Regions from separate parts of the Oceanobacillus sp. FSL K6-0251 genome, predicted to be linked through region 1. Evidence: riboswitches for the same ligand, from Rfam matches in the RefSeq annotation. Region 1 holds a riboswitch; each other region holds the start of a gene.

Region 1 (7,557 bases):
GAGAGAAGCTGATGACTCAAAAATTACAACCAACATGGGATCTAGATGTTATTTTTCCAGGGCAAAGCGATTCTGAAGCGCTTCGTCAATTTGTAAATGAGCTAAGTGAAGAAATTGAGACTGTCACCGAAAGCGTAAATAATCTTGAAGCAAACGGATTTGGAGAAGATTGGGAGCATGTTTTAAAACAAATCGAGCTTATTACAAAAAAATTACGTGAGATGGGAGCGTTTATCAGCTGTTTAAGTGCACAGGATGTAACGGATAAACAGGCAGATATCTATGTTGCCAAAAGAGCGCAGATAGCGGCTGCGCACAGTGCGTTAACAAAAATAGTCGACCAGAAGCTGGGAGCAGTGACTGAAGCGAATTGGGACCTCTTGCTGGAAAGGGAAGCGATAAAGCCGCTTCAATTTATTTTAACAGAAAGAAGAGAGCGGGCACGTGAACAATTATCTAAAAATGAAGAAATTTTAATCGGGGATTTAGCAATAGATGGGTACCATGCATGGAACCAAATGTATGAAACAATAGTCGGCAATATGAAAATTGATATAGAAGAGGACGGAAAAGTTCAACAATACTCTGTTGGGCAGGCTGCTAATAAGCTGTCGACACCTGACCGTGAGCAGAGAGAATATGTTTACCGGCGAATAAGTGATGCCTGGAAAGCGAATGAGGACTTATTTGGGCAGACATTAAATCACCTGGCTGGATTTCGCCTGCAGACCTATAAACATTATGGATGGGACAAAGTCTTAAAAGAGCCGTTAGCAAAAAATCGAATGAAGGAAGAAACATTAAATACAATGTGGGGAGCAATTGAAAAGCATAAATCCCTATTTGCAGACTACTTACATCAAAAGGCTTCTCTGTTAAATTTGGATAAATTAAGCATTTTCGATGTGAATGCTCCGATTCAATCAAAAATGGAAAAGAAAAGTTATGATGAAGGAGCTGCTTTTATTGTAGAGCAATTCCGCGGCTTCAGTCCCCAAATGGCGGATTTCGCACAAATGGCGTTTGAAAAACGCTGGATTGAAGCGGAAGATCGTGCAGGAAAACGTCCGGGGGGCTTCTGTACAAGCTTTCCGCTCAGTGAACAAACTCGTATTTTTATGACGTACTCTGGAACACCTTCTAATATAGCTACCCTGGCTCATGAGTTGGGACATGGCTATCACCAGTATGTGATGAACGATATGAACGGTTTGAATCAAGGCTATGCAATGAATGTTGCGGAAACTGCTTCGACCTTTGCAGAAATGATTGTAGCGGATGCATCGGTGAAAATGGCGGCGACAGATGAAGAAAAATTAACGTTGTTAGAGGATAAAGTATCGCGCAGTGTGGCTTTCTTCATGAACATCCATGCACGCTTTTTATTCGAGAAACAATTCTATGAAGAACGGAAGCAAGGTATGGTCAGTACGGAACGGTTAAATGAACTTATGGTGGAAGCACAGAAGGAAGCTTACTGCGGAAGTCTGTCCGAATATGATCCGCATTTCTGGGCTTCCAAGCTGCATTTTCATATTACTGGTGTGCCATTTTATAACTTCCCGTATACATTTGGTTATTTATTCAGCCAGGGAATTTATGCTTATGCAAAGGATTATAAAGGAGATTTTGAAGCAAAATATACTGCTTTATTAAGGGATACCGGCAGAATGACCGTAGAAGAGCTTGCTGAAAAGCATTTGCAAGTAGATTTGTCCAAGCCTGAGTTTTGGGAAAATACCATCGAAATATGTAAACAGGATGTGCAGGAATTTTTGGAATTAGCGAAGAAAGTTGAAAAATAACAGGGGCTATTGCGGTTTTTTAGAAAGTGATTTATACTAAGCCTATACAAAAAAGTGAATATAAAAAGCCTGCAAGGGGAGCCTTTGGCTGAGAGTGGACATTTTCTATGTTCTGACCCTTTGAACCTGTCAGTTAGCGCTGGCGTAGGGATTGTGGACTTTTTGATGGATATAAAAGCAATGTGTGAGTGGAGTTTAAGGTATTCTCTTAAAATGTATTTTTAAAGAATACCGCCATCAAGAAGACTCCCTTGGCATTGCTTTTTTGTTGTCTAAAAAAAGATTGTTCGATGTAAATGGGGGAGAGACGATTGAAGAATAAAACATTATTTTTAGTAGAAGTAGCTATTTTTACGGCACTTGCATTACTGCTGGACATTTTACCGTTAGGATTTAAGCTTTGGCCGCAAGGAGGCTCCGTTTCTTTTGCAATGATTCCTGTCTTCATTGTAGCCTTTCGCTGGGGTCTGAAAGGAGGTTTGTTGTCCGGTTTCCTTTGGGGAATATTACAGGTGGCAACTGGTACAGCTTATATCCTGCATCCCGTACAGGGAATCATTGAGTATGGATTAGCTTTTACGGTAGTAGGGCTTGCCGGAGTGTTTTCGAAGCAGGTTATCGAAAGCATGAAAAACAAGCGGGTAAAGAAATCCTTTGTCTATATATCCGTAGGTGTATTTCTGGGATCAGCTGCTCGTTTTATTTGTCATTATATTGCCGGAATGGTTTTCTTTGGTTCAGCCGTCGAAGGACAGCCGGCGTGGCTTTATTCATTAATATATAATTCATCCTATATGGTTCCATCCTTTATTTTAAGTCTTGTTATTGTGTTCCTCCTGTTTTATAAACAGCCGAGAACATTAGTTGGAAAAGTATAACAAAAGAAAACTCCCTCACACAAAAACCTGTAGCACATCTTGCTTCAGGTTTTTCTTAAACCATTATTTTTATTTGGATAGTTTTGTTAAGTTTTATTAACATTTACTTATGGAATAGGCGTTGAACGTGAATAATGGTAGAATAAAGAAAATAAAATATATAAAGATACATTCTCACATCTTCATTTAACAAAAAAAGGGAGCTTTAAAAGAAGGAATTTTTGTCTAAGAGAACGTATATATGAATAAGGGGGATTTTCTAAGTGGGAAAACAGATTCTAATTGTGGATGACGAGCAATCGATTGTTACTTTATTAAAATATAATATGGAAAATGCCGGATTCACAACAGAGGTAGCATACGATGGAGAAGAAGCCTATCAAAAAGCTGCTGCAGATAACTATGAGTTAATTATCTTAGATGTAATGCTTCCAAAACTGGATGGAATAGAAGTATGCCGGAAGTTAAGAAAGAATGATATTGATACACCGATATTAATGCTCACCGCAAAAGATGAAGAAATAGACAAAATCCTCGGTCTGGAGCTTGGCGCAGATGACTATCTGACAAAGCCGTTCAGCCCGAAAGAAGTCATTGCCCGTGTGAAAGCAATTATCAGAAGAACACAGCGTCCGCTCGAGAATCATTATCAAGCGCTACGGATAAAGGATTTAACGATTTACCCGGAACGTTATGAAGCAGAAATGAAAGAAGAATTGATTACTTTCACACGAAAAGAGTTTGAACTGTTGTACTATTTGGCTAAACATAAGGGAAAGGTCATCTCCAGAGATCAATTACTCAGCAGTGTGTGGGATTATGATTTTGTTGGAGATACGAGAATTGTAGATGTTCATGTGAGTCATCTGCGGGACAAAATTGAACCTGATTCCAAAAAGCCTGTTTATATTAAAACAGTCCGCGGATTAGGTTATAAATTGGAGGAGCCGGTTTAAATGCAAATATTATTTTCGAAACCCTTGTTTCCTAATATACTAGGTATCACGATTGTCCTGGTTTTATCGGGCTGGTTAATGGTACAAGCTCAAGGAAACTGGATATTTATCGCAGCAATTATTTTAGTGGAATTTTTAGTGATTTCCATTATATTTATGCAATTCTACAATAAATACACAAGACCGCTTAATAAAGCTTCAAAAACAGTAAATGAAATGATTAAAGGAAATTATTCTGCCCGTTTTAATAACAGTAATAGTGAAGAAATGGAGCAGTTAAGCAAAAATATCAATAAATTAGCACGAAATATGAATGAAATTACGATTCAGGAACAAATGCATGCCGAGCAATTAACTTCTATTATTGATAATATGAAAAACGGGCTTGCGCTGATTGATGAAAAAGGATACGTTCATCTGGTGAATCGAGGGTTTACGGAAATGTTTCAAGGAAAAGAGAAACAATACCGCGGTCATCTATATTATGAAGTATTTGAAAACGAGGCAATGCACGACGTTGTCCAAAAAACATTTCTGTATGAAGAGCCTGTCAAAGAACAATTTAAAAATAAGCGCGGTCTGACTAAAAACTATATGGAAGTGATTGCAGCTCCTATTTTTAATGAGCATAATATGATTAAGGGTGCTGTCCTGGTTATATATGATATTACGGAATTAAAGCGTTTAGAAAAAATGCGCAAAGATTTTGTTGCCAATGTTTCTCACGAGCTGCGTACACCAATAACTTCTATCCGGGGATTTGCGGAAACGCTAAAGGAAAAACAGCATGATGAAAAAGCAGCAGAAGAATTTATTGATATTATTTTTAAGGAAAGCCATCGATTACAGTTGCTTATAGAGGATCTGCTCGAGCTTTCCCGTTTAGAAAGAGAAGATTTTCAACTTCAAAAAGCAGATTTTAATGTCAAACAGATGATTGATGCGGTTTTGCCGTCTTTAGAACAAAAAGCAGAGAAAAAAGAGTTGCATTTTACGACATCTATTCCAGCTGATATTCATATGTATGCAGATGCAGAAAAATTGAAACAGGTTATTATCAACCTTGCAGACAATGCAATTAATTATACGTCATCAGACGGAAGCGTTAGTCTAAACGTCTCTGAAAAGAATAATCGAGTGTTGTTTTCAATCGAAGATACAGGAATCGGGATTGAAAAAAAGGCTATCCCAAGAGTATTTGAACGATTTTACAGAATGGATAAGGACAGAAGCCGGAATACTGGAGGAACAGGACTTGGACTTGCAATTGTGAAGCATATTGTAGAGGTTCATCAAGGGGAGATTGTTGTAGAAAGCGAAGTGAATAAAGGAACTGCTATTCACGTTTATATTCCGAAAGATTAAGTCATCACTAGCGTTATAGTGATGGCTTTTTTTCTGCGGGGGGCTTCCCTCCGTGCTTTCCCACGATGGACAGGGCGTCCTAGGGTCGGCCGTTGGTCACAGGACGTGACCGTTCTTAGCCGGCCAGGAGTCTCCATGATTCTCCTTCGCTGATTAGTCTTATTGGTATCTACTTGTATTAAATATAATTTTTATAAAATTCATTAACCTGACCACATTGCTGCTCTTTATCTTCCCACCGAAGACCATTGCGCTTTTGGTTCTGAAAGATATCGATGTCATATAGAGACGAGTTTAACTGGTTATGCGATGTGTACAGATTGGAAAAACTATGTAATAAGAACGTGTGCATTATGAAGTTTTCCCCAAACATGATAAAATGAAGTTACTTAAACAGTTGATAGATAAAGGAGACGGAATTATGACCAAAAAGCTAATTCTAATGGATGGCAACAGTATTATTTATCGTGCTTTTTTTGCTCTGCCATTATTGAATAACGAAAAAGGCGTCTATACGAATGCCGTTTACGGATTTACTACGATGCTGCTCCGTATTTTAGAGGAAGAGAAGCCAACGCATATGCTCGTGGCCTTCGATGCAGGGAAAACAACATTTCGCCATCAAACCTATAAAGAGTATAAAGGAGGACGCCAAAAAACACCTTCAGAGCTTTCTGAACAATTTCCAGTCTTAAAAGAGCTGCTGGATGCTTTTGACATCAGGCATTACCAGTTAGATCAGTATGAAGCAGATGATATCATTGGCACATTATCAAAACAGGCAGATGATAAAGACTGGGAAGTAACCGTTATTTCTGGCGACAAGGATTTACTGCAGCTTGTTTCGGATCACGTGACGGTCAGTGTAACCAAAAAAGGAATCAGTGAAATTGAAAAATATACACCGTCTTATCTTCTTGAGAAAATGCAGGTAACGCCTGAACAGATTACTGATTTAAAAGGACTGATGGGAGACAGTTCAGACAATATCCCGGGAGTGCCGGGTGTCGGTGAAAAAACAGCAACGAAGCTGTTAACACAATTTCATACGTTAGAGAAGGTTTACGAGAATCTGGACGATGTAAGCGGGAAAAAGCTTAAAGAAAATTTAACAAACCACCAAGATGATGCGCTAATGAGTAAAGATTTAGCAACAATCAATCGGGACTCGCCCATCGAGGTTAGTCTGGATGATGTTATTTATGAAGGCTACTCTGCCGCTTCCGTCCGTCAAATGTTTATGGATTTAGGCTTCCAATCTCTGTTGACGCGTCTTGCCGGCTCCGACGAAACGGAAGAAGAGGCGATAGAGCATAAAGAGATTCAATATGACATAGTGGAAGAAATAACGGAAGATCTATTTTCAGAGGAAGATGTACTCGTAATAGAGATGTTGGGTGAAAATTATCATACAGCTCAAATAGAAGGTATTGGCATTGTCAACGCCGATAAAAAAAGCTTCATACCTACTTCGGTTGCGATGGACTCGCCTATTTTCAAAAAATGGGCAGAGGACCCTCAGAAAAAGAAAATTGTATTTGATGCTAAGCGGACAAAAGTTGCCTTATTACGGAACGATATACAAATAGAAGGCATAGTGTTTGATGCGCTGCTTGCTTCTTATTTAATCAATCCTGCTGAAAACAGTCATGATATACCTGCTATTGCAAGCAGAAAAGGAAAATATGACGTATCCTTTGATGAAGAGGTTTATGGAAAAGGCGCAAAACAAAAGGTTCCGGAAGAAGCAATTCTCAGTGAGCATGTGATCCGGAAAACCAATGTACTGCTTGAATTATATCCGGCGATGGAGAAGGAATTAGAGGATAATGAACAGGCGAAATTATTAAAGGAATTAGAAATGCCGCTTGCTTTGATTCTTGCTGAGATGGAGCATCAGGGTGTTTTAGTAGATGTGGACCGGCTGAAAGAAATGGGAGACGATTTAAAAGAAAGGCTCAGCAATTTAGAAAAAGAAGTATATGAATTAGCTGGCAAGGAATTTAATCTGAACTCACCGAAGCAGCTCGGGCCGGTGTTATTTGAAGATTTAGGGCTTCCTGTAATCAAGAAGACGAAGACTGGTTACTCTACGGCAGCAGATGTTTTGGAACAGCTGGCAGATCAGCACGAAATAATTCCTAAATTACTTTTGTACCGTCAGTTAGGGAAGCTGCAATCAACCTATATTGAAGGCTTGCAAAAGGTGGTCCGTAAAGATACGCATAAGATTCATACACGCTTTAATCAGGCTTTAACACAGACAGGCAGATTGAGCTCAGTTGATCCCAATTTGCAAAATATCCCTATCCGTCTGGAGGAAGGCAGAAAGATACGGCAGGCGTTCGTCCCATCTCGAGAAGGCTGGAAAATGTTTGCTGCTGATTATTCGCAAATCGAATTACGGGTACTTGCCCATATTGCAGGGGATGAGAAATTGATTGCTGCCTTTAAAAATGATTTAGATATTCATACACAGACAGCAATGGATGTATTTCATGTCGAGAGAGACGAAGTCACCTCGGGTATGCGCCGGCAGGCAAAGGCTGTCAA
Region 2 (7,557 bases), 320 kb from region 1:
GCCTTCTCCAAGTAATGCAGCTGTACCAATTAATACAGTGATTTCGCCACGTTCAAATAATTTTGTCATCATTTGCACCATTCGATGCCGTGCACTGGTATTGATAGTGATTTCTACATAAGATGCATCATAGGACAGTTCCGCTGCTGTTATAGCAACATCCCATTGTTCGGCTAAATCTTCACAGGCTGCCAATACCTTTTTGGGAATAATAACAATCGATCCAGTTAAAACCCCAAGCAAGACATCCAATTCCCTGCGGCGCAATTGTTCAAAAACAGGTATAGCTCCCAAACGCCGGAGATCCTGCTCATCTTCTGCTTTCTTAGGCAAATCTTCTCGTCTAATATAATCTGTAAGAATAACCTGGCGCAGCTCTGTTCCTAATTCCTGTGCCTCAAAGGCTGTCACTTGCTGGATGCTGTTTAATTTCGACGGGCTCTGCACCAGTAAACGGTTGATTCGATCATTCGCTGTTAAGACCACCCTGCGCTTTTCAACAGCTCCGAGGCGTTGAAGATAAGACTGTATTTCTTTTTGTACCGGCTCCTCTTGATCCATATGCTTATCTTTATATAGAAGATGAGTCAGCATGAGTTCCAGCCATTCCAAACTCCACTCCGGAATTTGTTTTTTCTTCAAGCCCATTATCGGAAGCGGCTTTGTCCAGGCAGTACTTTCCACTTCCTTTAAGAAAATAAGCATACTGGACAAATAAGCCGGCTCCGACAGAATTTCTTCTGCATATGTATCCGGATCGGTGATCCATGGATGTGCTTCTATTTTATTAATAAGTGCTGTGTTGTGACGTATGGATTGTTGAAATGCTATGACCTGACTTCGAAATTGGTTGATCTCCTCCTGCTCCTCATGGAGGGGGTCGGATATCCAGACATAATCTTGAAACGGAGCGAGCTCTGCTTCTCGTACCAGCTCTGCTATGCTTATTTCAGCATCAATCTCGCCGCACAGCTCCAAATAGCGGTTCCATTCCTGGATGGATACATCATATGGCGGAGTAGCTGTCAAAGCAACAATAGCTGGGTTAGTAAGATTTTTTCTAAAAGAAACAGCAGAACGCCACCATGCAGTGCGTAAATGATGTGCCTCGTCCAGTACCAATGTCTTTACATAAGAAGCAAGCTTTTCCTGTACTTCTTCCTCCTGACCAGTCATCCATTGATGAAACCCTTGATAGGTTGCAACTGTAACCAAAGCCTTTTCCTTTAAATCTGTTGTCATCCATTCCGGCTGATTACCGCTCTGATCAAATAATTCTACAAAACGGGCCACCCATTGGTCGCGGATGGCGATAGTCGGTGCCAGTATTAATGCAGGCTGATTAAAACGCAGCATCATCTCCAATCCGATAACTGTTTTTCCTGAACCTGGAGGAGCTACTAAATGTAAATGACGTTTATTCAGATAGGTGTCCATATCATCTATGATAGCTTGTTGATAAGATCTCCATGAATATTTAAACTGTATTCGCTCAGGGAAGCTCTCCATATCTGTCTCCTCATTTCCTTGCTCTCTATTCTATATTATCATCATGATCAGTGAAAGGAGATACGCTTATAATTGGCATTTCCATCGTTTATCCCTCTGTCACATCTTTTTATTCACATTATACGATTCAAGTGGAGAATCTGTCTATTGCTGCAATATTGAGTAATCATTTACTATTCTTTGTTCGTATCTATTTTGGTATTTTTGCTTATTTAATGACTAGTTATACGAATGTTAATACGTGTTTTCATAGCTTAATATAATAACTTATAACATATTCTTATATACGAAAAAGCAACCAGCCTACAGAAGATTCATAGGTGGTTGCTTTCTTTGCGTTAAATCGCGATAAGGTTTTTAACATAAAGTAAATCTGTCATCTAGTCCCTATACTTAATAGGTCCACACTTTAGCTTGAAGTTCTTGTACTCCAAATTCCAATGCATCGTCTAAGTCTTCCTTATAAATATCCAGATGGCCATTTGTAATAGCACTACCCCTGTCTTCGCACACGTAAGTTTCATCCTGCTCCGGGATATGTATTTTCGTGCCAAAAGGAAGCGATTGCGGACATGCAATGGTCCTTCCTTCTTCTACTTCCTCACCAGATGCTGTGATACCATAGGCTGGATCACCAGGTTCTTTACCAGTAGATTCTGGACCAGCTGTATAAGCTGTCACTGTAAAAGAGGCTCCGTTTTGATCTGGTATTGTTACTGTTTGCCCAGCTTCAATATATGCAGCATCCGATATGGATGGATTTGCTGCAATAAGCGCATTGACATCTACTTGATAGTTTTGTGCGATACGATAGACATTATCTCCCGGTTGCACTTCATGCTGCTGCTCAGCTGCTGCCGCCCCAGTAAAGAGCACGAATCCAGCCAAAGCAAGAAAAATTGAAAAAATATACTTGATAATAACACCTTCCTCTCCAATATGATAGTAACTATCTACCCCACTTCTTAGCTTATAAACTCAAATTCTATCTATTTAATCTAATTGTAATAAAAATGAAAAAATAGAAATATATTTTATTCTATTGATTATTTTCCATAGATGAGCATGCTGGTGAAGTTCTTGCGTAAAAACATCCAATCAATGAATTACTTTTTCGCATAACGAAGTGATAAAAACGATAAATAATTCACAACTCTCGAATTATTTATCGCAGGCTAATAACAGTATCATACGCTTTTAGTGCGTAATTTATAGTTGTATGGTAATCTGTTAAATTATTCTTCCCTCCGTCTTATCTTCCTCTTTTAATTTTAAAATAATGAAGGCAATGATTTTATCCCATTTTCCTTCTTGTCCAATTATATTCTATGTATAAGCGTACTAAGTAATCTGTCGTTGGAAAAAGAAATTGCGTGTTTATTATGTAAGCCTATGGCACCTTCCAAAAAACAGCCTGTAAAAAAGAGAAGGAATCTCTATCAAGTCTCTAATATGTTGGATGGGGGGTAACACAATGAGTCATCTGATTTATTCACAGAACAATTTGATAGAGAAACCTTATTCCTTATTGATAATGATAATCATTATCACTTTAATTGTCAATACATAATTACAATATTATTTAATTTAGGGAATGGAATCATTCCATTTAAGAGGTGCCTTACCCGTTCACGACGATTAAATCAAATGATGCCGGCGGGCACAAAACGGAGAAATAGTAGTCCTCTGCAGGATCCCATTGCTTATGCCAAGCCTCATCCGCATGCCCCTCTCTTACATTATGCCGATAACGGCGAACCTCTGGTAATACATCCACTAGAATCTTCAAATCAACAACATCAGAAAATTCGGGCAGCGAGCTATAAATTCCATCAAGAATAATGACCTTTGAGGGCTCTTTCGTTATGGAGGATGAGGCCAGACCGCTTTCAGCTGAAAAAGAAAAAGGATGATATTGAACGCTTTCCCCCGCTATAAGCGGTAACAATGCTTCTTTATGCAGACGTTGCCAGTCAATACATCTGGGACATTTCCATTCCGATGTAGAAGTATTCCATTTCTCGTCTGTAATCGTCGCGTCGAAAAACGCATCACACTGAATAACAGTTGCTCCTACGTGTGAAGCAACCTCAGCAGCCAGCGTAGATTTTCCTGCACCGCTCCCCCCGTCCAAAGCCACCACTAAGGGGCTGATTCGTCCTTTCAGGTATCCATTTATAGCGGATACGATTTGCTCGGAAGCTTTTCTTGTTACTTGAGTGTTTTTCACGATTATCCCTTCTCCGTGTCAGACACAAGATTAAATTCACTATCTACAAGTATTCATTTCTTTGGAATAAATGCTTATTAAACTAAATTTCCGGCTTTCGGCTTGTTTGCTTCTTGCCATTACGAAAATTGTATCACAAGTAAATTAGCTGCATCGTGTTTTTAACAAAATTGCGTAGTTGGTATAATAAATACTTTTCCCTTCCAGTCCAAAAAAAGAACCCTCAGATAAATGAGAGTTCTTTAACATGGAACGAATAAACCGAACCCATTAAGAAATTGGAAGCCGTTCTGTTTCTTCTTAACGACTGTTCACTTTTTTACTTTCTGAAAGCCAGCCTTCAAGATTGTAGGACATTTCCCAGAAATGGAGTTCGTATTCTTTTGCGATAATAAATTGTTCTTTTACCTTCTCTTTTTCCTTATCATTCATATCTTCAACTAAAGTGTTTAGTAAATTAATCATTTCGGTAGTTGAATCTTGAAACCAGTCACTCGCATACATTTTAATCCAGTTACGATAAATTTCCGGCTCTGGAGTGGCATTTTCATTCACTTTTCCGATGTCCGCATATAACCAATAGCATGGCAGTATGGCAGCCACAGTATGTGCTAGATTTCCAGACAGGCTTGCTCGATACAAATGCGAAGTATAGGCATACGCAGTTGGCGCTGGTTTGAAGTTATCTAAATCTGCTTGTGTAATATTTAAAATCTCAGCGTGCTCATTATGCACGGTCAGTTCAGCCTCTGCTGTAAAGCGCGCTTTATCAGCTAAAAGAGCAGTCAGCTTAAAATCTTCGGCCTGGGATGCTGCAATCGCGTGGATCTTACCGTAATGTTTTAAATAGTAAATATCTTGTAAAATATAATACTTAAATGTTTCTAGCGGCAAATCTCCTTTCACGATTCCTTGCACAAATGGGTGATGTAAACTTTGCTCCCAGCTTTCCTTCGTTGCAGCACGTAATTCATCCGTAAATTTCATAAAAAAAATCCTCCTTTAATCTTTTTTCTAAAGACTCGTAGAAGGAAGCATCTGCATACAAAAACATACACACGAAAAAATAGCGCATGGTTGTCTGCTTATTCTACTTCCCTCCGCTGGCCTTAACCAGATCAGGTTCTAAGGGTGCTAAATATACATTTATCTCAGCCGTTACGGCGCCCCTAGCAGAAAATTGAAATGTATTCGATTGTCTATTATGGTAGCAGAACAAATTGTTAAGTCAAGTCTTTTTTGTTTATAAGAAAATCAGCAAAGAAATAATCAAATCTATTAAAAAAATAGGTTTCCAAGAAGCTTAAAAAACTAGTGTGTTTCACTCGTTATCATGGATAAATCATTATCTTAATGCTAGTATCCTTCTGATTTACGGCGGTTTCTACAGCCTCTTTGATATTATCTAAACGATACTTATGGGTAATTACATCCTCGAGACCAAGGTCCTGACTGCCAATTGCCTGTATTGCTGTCGGATAACTGTTTGCATAGCGAAAAACACCGTGAATGTCGTATTCTGAATCGACGATATGGGTAATATCTACAGGTATTTCTGAGGATGCAGGTAATCCAACTAATACAATCCTTCCTCCGCGTTTCGTAATCGTCAGTGCATCCTGAACCGCCCGGCCATTACCTGAAGTTTCAACGGCGATATCCAAACCACTGCCAGCTGTTGCCTTTTCTATCTCCTCATGAATATTATCTTGTGTTGGATCAAATACCTTTGTCGCGCCAAATTTCTTCGCTAATTCTCTGCGATATGGTACCACATCCGAGCAATAGATTTCGTTCACTCCGAATATTTTCGCTGCCTTGATCGCTAACAGCCCAATAGGTCCTAAACCGGTTATCAGCATTTTATCATTGGGATGAACTTTTCCGCGCTGCATCGCATGAATGCCAACAGAAAGCGGTTCAATTAAAGCCCCTTCTTCATAGCTCATTTGATCCGGTATTTTAAAGGCGAAATCACTGCGAATCGTGACATATTCAGACCAAGCTCCGTCAACTGGCGGAGTTGCCATAAATTGTACTTCCGGGCAGAGATTGTATCGGCCTGATTTACAATATTCACAAGTTCCGCATACCACACCCGGCTCGACAGCTACACGGTCGCCTGCCGCAAGATTCTCAACCTGACTGCCAGCTTTAACAATATCTCCTGCTAATTCATGCCCTAAAATGAGTTGTTCTTCTACGACATAACGCCCGATTTTTCCGTGTTCGTAGTAGTGCACATCAGAGCCGCATACACCGATACACTGCACTTTGATTAATACTTCATTTTCCTTTGGTTCTGGTATATTTATTTCCTTAACCTCAATATCCAATGGCTTATTCAGAACTGCTGCCTTCATCTTTTTCATTCCGCTACACCTCTTTGATATGTATTGTTTTGCCAAGCGTATAAATACGTCATCCTATACTATTTTGGAAAAATAGAGAGCTATAATTTTTTAAGAACATATTCTTCATTGTAACATGCGTGTTGATATACGATAAATAAACGTGCGATCTTTCTCTTTTTATAGAATACAATGTGCTATAAGCTCTTCCTCTATTTTCTTAGAACAGCTTCTCAATGTAAGGCATTCCATTTCCTCCAAAATTAAAACACTATCTTTGTTCGAGATAGTGTCAATAAGAAGATGGCATGTATCATTTAAATTCATATTTTCTGCCTTATTATTTCGTATACAAGTGAGAAAGCAGCTTTCTGTTTTTTTCATGAAATTTTGAGTTGTGAGAAGAGACATAAATCTCATTATAGGCATCCGGCTTCATATACAGCTTTGCTTGATTCACTGTATTCGCTGCATCATTGTACGCGCCGGCAATTAAGTGCACCTTTCCATCGAATGAAAGAATATCACCGGCAGCATATAAACCAGCTATGTTCGTTTCAGCTTTTCCGGATCCTTTTACGAAAAAGTCCTGTTCAAGTTCTACTTTCAACGGACTTTCTTTAATAAATTTCAGCTCTCTGTCAAATCCATGATTAATGATTAAATCGTCCACTTCAAAACGAACTTTTTCCCCGGTTTTTTGGTTTTTCGTCAAGATTTCTTTGACATGATGACCTTCTTCGTCTGCAAGCAATTTTTCTATTTTTGTATTTTTATAGATATGGACAGAGGAGGCTTCCAGATGAGCGATATGCGCTTCCATTGCTTTGAATTCCTCCCCTCGATAAACCAATGATACCTGTTCCGCAATGGGCTCTAATTCGGTAGCCCAGTCAATGGCCGTATCTCCTCCGCCGGAAACAATCACTTTCTTATCTTTAAACCTGTCAAGGCTCTGTACTGTGTAATGAAGATTGCTTACCTCGAAACGGTCCGCTCCCTCTATATCCAATTTAATTGGTTCCAGAATACCTCCGCCAGTTGCCAAAATAACCGTTCGGCTAACGTATTTATGTCCTGTATTGGTTGTCACCACAAAACAATCTTCCATATTCTTTTCAAGTTTTTCCACTTTTTCATTTAAAATAACTTCCGGGTTAAATGTACGTGCCTGCGCTTCCATTTGCTCTATCAATTGAGCGCCGGTAATCGGTGTTAGTCCTCCTATATCCCAAATCATTTTTTCAGGATAGATATGAACCTTCCCTCCGAGGTTTGGTTTAAATTCGATAATGCGGGCAGATAGATCGCGCATCCCGCAATAAAAGGCCGCATACAATCCAGCCGGGCCACCGCCTATAATGGTTACATCTTTGCATTCTGTCATCGTCTAACAACCTTCCATAAGTTAAATTTTCTGTATTCTTTTTCTAATATTCGTGAGGATTCACACCAGATCGATAAAAA
Region 3 (7,557 bases), 2.3 Mb from region 1:
AATTTATGGGAAGCAGGAACCGAAGCATTATGGAACAGTGATCTCTTATTCGCTGGGCGGACCGGATCCATTAGATGGAATCAGCGCTTATCAATCAGAAACGCCAGGCTTGCACTGGCATATAGTTACATATGGATTTTCAGAGATTTACGAAAAAGAAACCGATAATCCAGAAGTAAGCGGTTTTGGGTTTGAATTAACGTTCAGATTGAAAAAAGAAGAAGGGGAAGAGGAACCGCCAGCCTGGGCGCTTAATCTGCTTCAGAATTTGGGAAGATATGTTTTTAACAGCGGTAATGTTTTTAAAAATGGAGACTATATGGATGCAAATGGTCCTATCTGTTTGGAATCAGATACGGCATTAACTGCATTGGCATTTATTACGGATTCTGAGCTTGGTACAATAGAAACAGAAAATGGTCAAGTGCAATTTCTGCAGATGGTTGGTATCACAAATGATGAGCTCGAAGCAATGCAGACGTGGAATACACGAGGTGTTCTCTCTGCCAGTTCCCCATATATGCCCGCGTTTATTACCGATTTAAAAAGAGATTCTTTACTAAATCATGCAGATGTCTCCCAAAAAGTTGATGAAGGAAGAGAACGGGAAGGATCCAATACAGGATTTCTATTTAACGATAATTTATCGTGGACTCCAGAAAAAAAGGGCTTATTCAGAAAAAAACCAGCAATGCTGACTCTGGGGGCAAAACAAACCGAAACCATAAGTAAAGTGCTGCGAGGGCGTCTCTTGAAAGGAAAGGCTCTGACATTGGCAGGTCCTGATATTGTCATTGCTATAGAGCCCGGGGAAAAGTCAGAATATGCAATGGAGAAGGATAAGGTGCGTCTAATTTTAGATGAGCAGAGTACAATCGAGTTGAGTGATAAGCTGATTCCTAAAGAAGGTGTGGCGGAACTATTCTCGTTTGAACAGCTGGCTGTAAAAATTGTTAAAACATACATCAAAGATAATGAAGGAAATGTTGTTCAGGTAATTGGGTAAGAGAACTCATTTGAAAGTAAAATAACATTTCCTTGATAAATCGCTAAACACTTTTGAAAGAATATCTTTGAAAATAAAAAATTATATGTTATTCTTTATTTGTAATCTGAAAATTAAATAAGCAACACTAGGGGAGCCTTTGGCTGAGACGAATACTCGGACCCTTTGAACCTGATCTGGTTAACACTAGCGTAGGGAAGTGGCAGGAACATGACGATATATCATTCGAACAATGAATTTGTATATAATCAAGACCACTTATCCCTCAGCTGGATAAGTGGTCTTTTTCGTTCTTCTGCCAATCCTGAAACAAGAAAATGGAAGAAAGGGGAGAAGAAGATGGACAGGCATCTGCACTTGATCAGTGATGGCAGTTTTTCCGAGCAGCATTTGCAAATAGTGAAGCGGATTCAGGCTGAGATTGATTATTTGCATATCAGAGAGAAGAACAAGACAGCGAAGGACATTCTGGAAATCATCGGTGCATTAGAAAATATCGGATTGCCATTAGAGAAAATAATAGTGAATGACAGAGTAGATATTGCTGTGATAAAGCAGTGCGCAGGTATTCAGCTGGCGTTTCACAGTCCTTCCATTCCACTTGTAAAAGAAAGCTTCCCTGAATTGAAGGCAGGAAAGTCTGTTCATTCTTTAGCTGAGGCAGAGCAGGCGCAGCAGGAGGGAGCTGATTATGTGCTGTATGGCCATATTTATTCCAGCAAGTCCAAAGCCAATCAGCAGCCCAGAGGATTAACGGAACTACAGGAAATGACTAACGCGCTGTCTGTGCCGGTATATGCTATTGGCGGGATTACTCCTGAGCGGGCGAAAGAAGTAACTGCCGCAGGAGCAGGCGGCATCGCGGTCATGTCTGGTATTTGGCAGGCAGAGGATCCGGTCCAAACTGTCAGAGCTTACCGGCAAGCGTTGAATATATGAAAAGGAGGGAGAAGATGAATAAACAGTTTGATCAAATTATTGTAGGCGGCGGAGTTATTGGCTGCTCTATTGCTTATCAGCTGGCCAAAAGAGGCAATCGGGTGCTGGTCATTGAAAGGAATCAAATCGGCTGCGAGGCTTCCAGTGCCGCAGCAGGTATGTTAGGCGCTCAAGGAGAGTTTACAGAAGACAGTCCGCTTTTTCGGTTTGCACATGAGAGCAGAGCGCTATTCAAAAATTTATCCGAGGAACTGAAGGAAGCGTCAGGAGTAGATATTCAATATATTCATAAAGGAATCATGAAGCTTGCTTTTCATCAGCAGCAATACAGCAAGCTGCAAAGCGTCGCGTCCTTCCAGCGGGAAGCGGGGAACCCTGCGTATTTACTGTCAGTAGAAGAAGCGAAAAAAATGGAGCCAAGCCTGACGGAGAATCTTCGTGCTGTCCTGTATTTGCCGGATGATGGTCAGGTTTCCGCCCGTCATCTGACCAAAGCCTTCTCTCTGGCTGCATCTCATTATGGTGCGGTGTTGCATGAGCAGGAAAGCGTTAATGAGCTGTTGATAGAAAATGAAACGGTTTATGGTGTCCGGACAACAGAGGCAATCTATGAAGCGGTCCAGGTTATTGTTGCAACAGGAGCTTTCGGAGATGAATTGCTGCCTGCAGATTATGCTGCGATTCCGGTGAAGGGCGAATGTCTGCTGTTAGAACTGGACCAGAAGCTATTTCAATCAACACTTTGGATGGATGGCTGTTACCTTGTTCCGAAGCAGGGAAAAAAGGTGATTGTTGGAGCCTCCTCCATACCAGGAAAAATGGATAAGCATGTCCATGCCGCAAGCGTCCAGAGACTGCTGTCACGAGCGCAGAAAATGGTTCCGGAGCTGGCAGAGGCGAGGATAAGAAAAATGTGGGCAGGCATCAGACCATCTACAGCTGACGAACTGCCATACTTGGGCGAGATTCCGGGAATCCCAGGCCTATATGCGGCAAAGGGACATTATCGAAATGGCATCTTACTATCGCCTATCACGGGAATTTATATGGCAGATTTAATAGAAAATAAGCCGGTTTCCCCGCTTTATTATGATTGCTTTCATGCGGACCGTCAAAATAAAAAATTGGAAAAGGCAGGTGAATCAACATGAAAATCACAGTGAATGGCAACGGATTAGAAGTGCAGGAAGAGGTAAAGCATGTCAAAGGCTTAATCGACTTTCTGGGATTGGAAGATAAACCTTTGATTATCGAGCATAATCAGCAGATATTACAGAAGGAAGAGCATGAAAAAGCGGTGTTGGAAAATGGAGACAAGGTAGAAATCGTTCATTTTGTTGGAGGAGGTTAAGCAAATGCTTACAGTTGGAAACTATCAATTTAAATCACGTTTATTCTTAGGGACAGGTAAATATCCGGATTTTGATATTCAAAAACAGGCGGTAGATAAATCAGAGACAGAGGTACTCACTTTTTCTGTCAGAAGGATGAATATTTATGATCCTTCCCTGCCCAATTTTTTAGAAAAAATCGATGTGGACCGCTATACGTTTTTACCAAATACAGCAGGGGCAAAGGATGCGAAGGAAGCGGTGCGAATTGCTAAATTAGCGGCCGCTTCAGGACGATGTGATATGGTCAAGGTGGAAATCATTGGCTGTGATAAAACGTTGCTGCCTGATCCGGTAGAGACATTGAAAGCAACAGAAGAACTGGTGGCAGAAGGTTTTACAGTGCTTCCTTACACCTCAGATGATGTGGTATTAGCAAAAAAACTGGAGGAAGCAGGAGCCCACGCCGTGATGCCTGGAGCTTCTCCCATTGGAAGCGGGCAAGGAATCATCAATCCATTAAATCTTTCTTTTATTATCGAGCAGTCAAAAGTGCCTGTCATTGTCGACGCAGGGATTGGATCGCCTGCTGATGCAGCGTATGCCATGGAATTGGGCGCAGAAGGTGTTTTACTGAATACAGCTGTTTCCGGAGCACATGACCCTGTAAAAATGGCAGAGGCAATGAAATATGCAATAGAAGCAGGGAGACTGGGGTATGAAGCGGGAAGGATTGCGATGAAAGATTATGCTGTAGCCAGCAGCCCGGAGGAAGGGATCAGCGTTGGAAACTAATCGTTATCATCGTCAGATATTATTTGCGCCAATCGGCGAGTCTGGCCAGGAGAAGCTGAGCCAAAGCCATGTGCTGATTATCGGTGCAGGCGCTCTGGGGTCGAGCAGTGCGGAAGCTTTGACGCGTGCGGGCATTGGCCACATAACATTAATAGACCGGGATTATGTAGAAGAAAGTAATCTGCAGCGGCAGCAGCTGTTTAGTGAAAGGGATATGGAACAGAAAATGCCCAAGGCAATTGCTGCCAGACAACGGCTTTCTGAAGTGAATAGTCATGTCAAAATAGATGCGATTGTTGGAGATGCTGAGGTGGATATATTGCGGAAAATAGTGCCTGAAGCAGATCTTATCATCGACGCGACGGATAATTTTGAGACAAGACTTTTGCTGAATGATATGGCGCAAAAGTATCAGAAACCATGGATTTATGGAGCGATTGTAGCAAGCTATGGAGTTACTTTCACGGTGGTTCCTAAAAAAACTCCCTGTCTACAATGCTTGCAGGAATACATTCCAGTTAATGGCGCTACCTGTGACAGCGTCGGCGTTATTCAGCCGGTTGTGCAAAAGGTGGTCTCCCAGCAGATAACAGAAGCGTTAAAGCTATTGACGGGTAACGAAGCGGCTTTATCAGGAAAAATCATTTCCTTTGATCTTTGGAACAATGAGCATGTGGAAATAGAGGTAGCTTCCTTACGCAAAGCGGATTGTCCATCATGCTCAGAGAAAAGAAGCTATCCAAACCTTGCTTACGATTCTCATTTGAAAACCGCTGTGTTATGCGGCAGAAATACCGTCCAGCTCCGTCCGCAGCGTAAACAAACAGATTTGAATGAAGTAGCCAAAGAGCTGCAGAAGAATAACCAGATCAAGCTGTTTCAAAATCCTTATCTGCTTTCGTTTGAAGTGGACTCCTTCCGTATTGTGCTGTTTCAGGACGGGAGAGCATTGGTTCATGGGACGATGGACCAGATGGAAGCAAAAAATATCTATCACCGCTATTTGGGATAATTAACTTTTATCACAGGGAAACGCCCATAAAATTCCACACCCTGTATAAAAAAGGAAAATATATTAATTTAGATAGGAAATCAGGTGAACTGACTCCTTGACTCAATCAGGCTCATTCAGCGGGAGAAAAGAAAAATTTCCGCTGAATGAAGTTTTGTTTTATACTTAGAAAAACGAATATGAATTAAAATTATTCTGTATAAAAGTGGTGAAGAAAAAATGAAGAAAGGTATATATCTTACTCTGAGCATCCTGGTTTACCTCATTATTCTAACTGGCTGCAATGAAAAAAGAGACTATGAAACAGACGGCCCTTTTATCACAGTAACTTCTATTTCCACCGGGCCAGATGAATACAGACATTTTTACCCGGTAAACTATGCTGTTTATGAAAACGGGAAGCTGACACTGCATACAGAACAGACAGGTGATATAAAAATAGGTGAAGATGCTCCAGTATATGAAACAAGTGTTTCTGAAGAAGAAGTGGAAAAGATTAAAAGTCTGATAGAAGATAACTTCTGGCAGCTTCCCGAAGATGTATCAGATGATGACTCCGTTGATGGGAGCTTTTATTATGTCGACGTCCATTTAACAGATTCCACGACTAGAGTCGGCGGACTGAACCCGAATGAAGCGGGATTTATAGAAATAGTTGATTATGTACATAATTTGGCAGAAAGGGAAAATCGGGAGCTGTGGGAGAAGCAATTAAGAGAGCATATTTATAAAATGAATCCTGATTCTTAATTTCTTGTGTAATCTAAACTAAATCATTGTTCGGGGAAATAAAATTCAGGATAAAAAATGAAATAACCTTCCTAAATGGATATAATAAGATTAGATGAAATAATCTAAAACGTAAGGAGACTAAATATGACAGCAGAAAATAAAAAAGAGCTTTCTCAAGCGGAACAGGAAGAATTACTGGGGAAATTAAAGACGCGTTTTGAAAAGAATACGGAGCGTCATCAGGGTCTGGAATGGGAACCGATTCAAGCCAAGCTGGAGGGGAATTCCGAAAAATTAATCTCCTTATTTGAAATGGAGAGAACGGAAGGCGAGCCGGATGTAATTGGATATGATGAGGAAAGGGAAGAATATATCTTTGTAGACTGCTCGAAAGAAAGTCCTAAAGGACGCAGAAGTGTGTGCTATGACCGGGCTGCATTAGAATCAAGAAAGAAGCACAAACCGGAAAATAGTGCGATAGATATGGCAACGGATATGGGCATTGAAATGTTAACGGAAGACCAATACCGCGAACTCCAAAAGCTTGGAACTTTTGATGCGAAAACATCAACCTGGGTAAAGACACCGACGGATATTAGAGAACGAGGCGGAGCACTTTTTTGTGATTTCCGTTTTGGGCATGTTTTCGTATATCATAATGGCGCGGAATCCTATTATGGTTCCCGTGGGTTCCGGGGGATGTTACGAGTGTAGCAGTAAGCAGGAGAAGGATATGGAGAATCAGGAATGGATGTAAACCGACAATTCTTGATTCTTTTTTATTTGTACAAAGAATAACAGAGCAGAGAGGAGCATTTATTTGCTGGTCAATCGAGGATGGCTTATTTTAGGCATTATTTGGACGGTTCTTTTTGCCGGTATGAGCTTTTATTGGGCGATGGGCGGAATGCTTGGTGTCAGATCTCTGGGCGGAGCAATCTACGAAATGTCGCTTGATCCGGAACCTTCCTTTGTTCGCATTGTATGGCTGACGGGCTTTGTGAAATTATTAGGCGCATTATTGCTATTGCTGCTGCTCGTTTCATGGAAAAATGCGGTTATCGCCAAGGCGCTTTATTACCTAGCAAAGCTTGTAGGCGTATTCTTATTTATGTATGGATTCTTAAATTTTATCACGATTTCAATGAGTGCATTTGCTATGTTGGATATGGATTTAGAAGCCCATGCAACTTTTTGGAGATTGGTTTTTTGGGAGCCGTTTTGGATGATAGGCGGAATTTGTTATTTTTTCTCTGTGAAAAAATATCGCTCTGTTTAAGGTTGTACGCTTGCTTCAGGTATATTTGTCAAACAGCTATTATTTCAATGCTGGAAATTTTATTCATTGTAAGGAGGGGATCGTATGCAATTAAAACATCTAAACCTAACAGTAAACGACGTGGAAGCTTCGCGGGAATTTCTGGAGAAATACCTTGAAATGACATGTGTGAATAGTCGTGGCAAAGGTTTTGCAGCTATGTTTGACGATAATCAATTCGTTTTGACGCTGATGAAAGGAAAAGGTGTTCAATATCCGAAAACCTTTCATATTGGATTCCCGCAAGAAAGCAGAGAGAAAGTAAATCAAATAAATAAACTGTTGAAAGAGGATGGTTATGAAGTAGATTCACCCATTGAATCTCATGGATATACGTTTTATGTGGAGGCTCCGGGCGGATTTACTGTTGAGATTTTGTCTGAGTAAAATTAAAAATTCATTTATTTAAGGTATTCAAAAATCC

The links. A riboswitch is a leader RNA that binds a small molecule or an ion and turns the genes downstream of it on or off. The one in region 1 is predicted to bind thiamine pyrophosphate.
Region 2: it holds a riboswitch for thiamine pyrophosphate, as region 1 does, so the genes downstream of both, tenA (thiaminase II) here and thiT (energy-coupled thiamine transporter ThiT) in region 1, are expected to answer to the same signal.
Region 3: it holds a riboswitch for thiamine pyrophosphate, as region 1 does, so the genes downstream of both, MKY45_RS02030 (thiamine phosphate synthase) here and thiT (energy-coupled thiamine transporter ThiT) in region 1, are expected to answer to the same signal.

What each region holds. Positions count from the first base shown of each region.
Region 1 covers NZ_JBBORS010000001.1:2,696,269-2,703,825, reverse strand. Annotated here, with positions in the region: gene MKY45_RS13590 (M3 family oligoendopeptidase) at 12-1,805, shown strand; TPP riboswitch at 1,870-1,974, shown strand; gene thiT (energy-coupled thiamine transporter ThiT) at 2,117-2,683, shown strand; gene MKY45_RS13580 (response regulator transcription factor) at 2,947-3,639, shown strand; gene pnpS (two-component system histidine kinase PnpS) at 3,640-5,004, shown strand; gene polA (DNA polymerase I) at 5,426-7,557, shown strand, end outside.
Region 2 covers NZ_JBBORS010000001.1:2,376,883-2,384,439, reverse strand. Annotated here, with positions in the region: gene MKY45_RS12005 (DEAD/DEAH box helicase family protein) at 1-1,509, opposite strand, end outside; gene MKY45_RS12000 (LysM peptidoglycan-binding domain-containing protein) at 1,903-2,385, opposite strand; gene MKY45_RS11995 (uridine kinase family protein) at 3,131-3,739, opposite strand; gene tenA (thiaminase II) at 4,040-4,726, opposite strand; TPP riboswitch at 4,818-4,920, opposite strand; gene MKY45_RS11985 (NAD(P)-dependent alcohol dehydrogenase) at 5,071-6,111, opposite strand; gene MKY45_RS11980 (NAD(P)/FAD-dependent oxidoreductase) at 6,431-7,477, opposite strand.
Region 3 covers NZ_JBBORS010000001.1:373,233-380,789, forward strand. Annotated here, with positions in the region: gene MKY45_RS02025 (suppressor of fused domain protein) at 1-1,006, shown strand, start outside; TPP riboswitch at 1,126-1,221, shown strand; gene MKY45_RS02030 (thiamine phosphate synthase) at 1,217-1,945, shown strand; gene thiO (glycine oxidase ThiO) at 1,960-3,096, shown strand; gene thiS (sulfur carrier protein ThiS) at 3,093-3,296, shown strand; gene MKY45_RS02045 (thiazole synthase) at 3,301-4,071, shown strand; gene MKY45_RS02050 (ThiF family adenylyltransferase) at 4,061-5,083, shown strand; gene MKY45_RS02055 (hypothetical protein) at 5,303-5,833, shown strand; gene MKY45_RS02060 (DUF4256 domain-containing protein) at 5,960-6,529, shown strand; gene MKY45_RS02065 (DUF3995 domain-containing protein) at 6,636-7,094, shown strand; gene MKY45_RS02070 (VOC family protein) at 7,179-7,520, shown strand.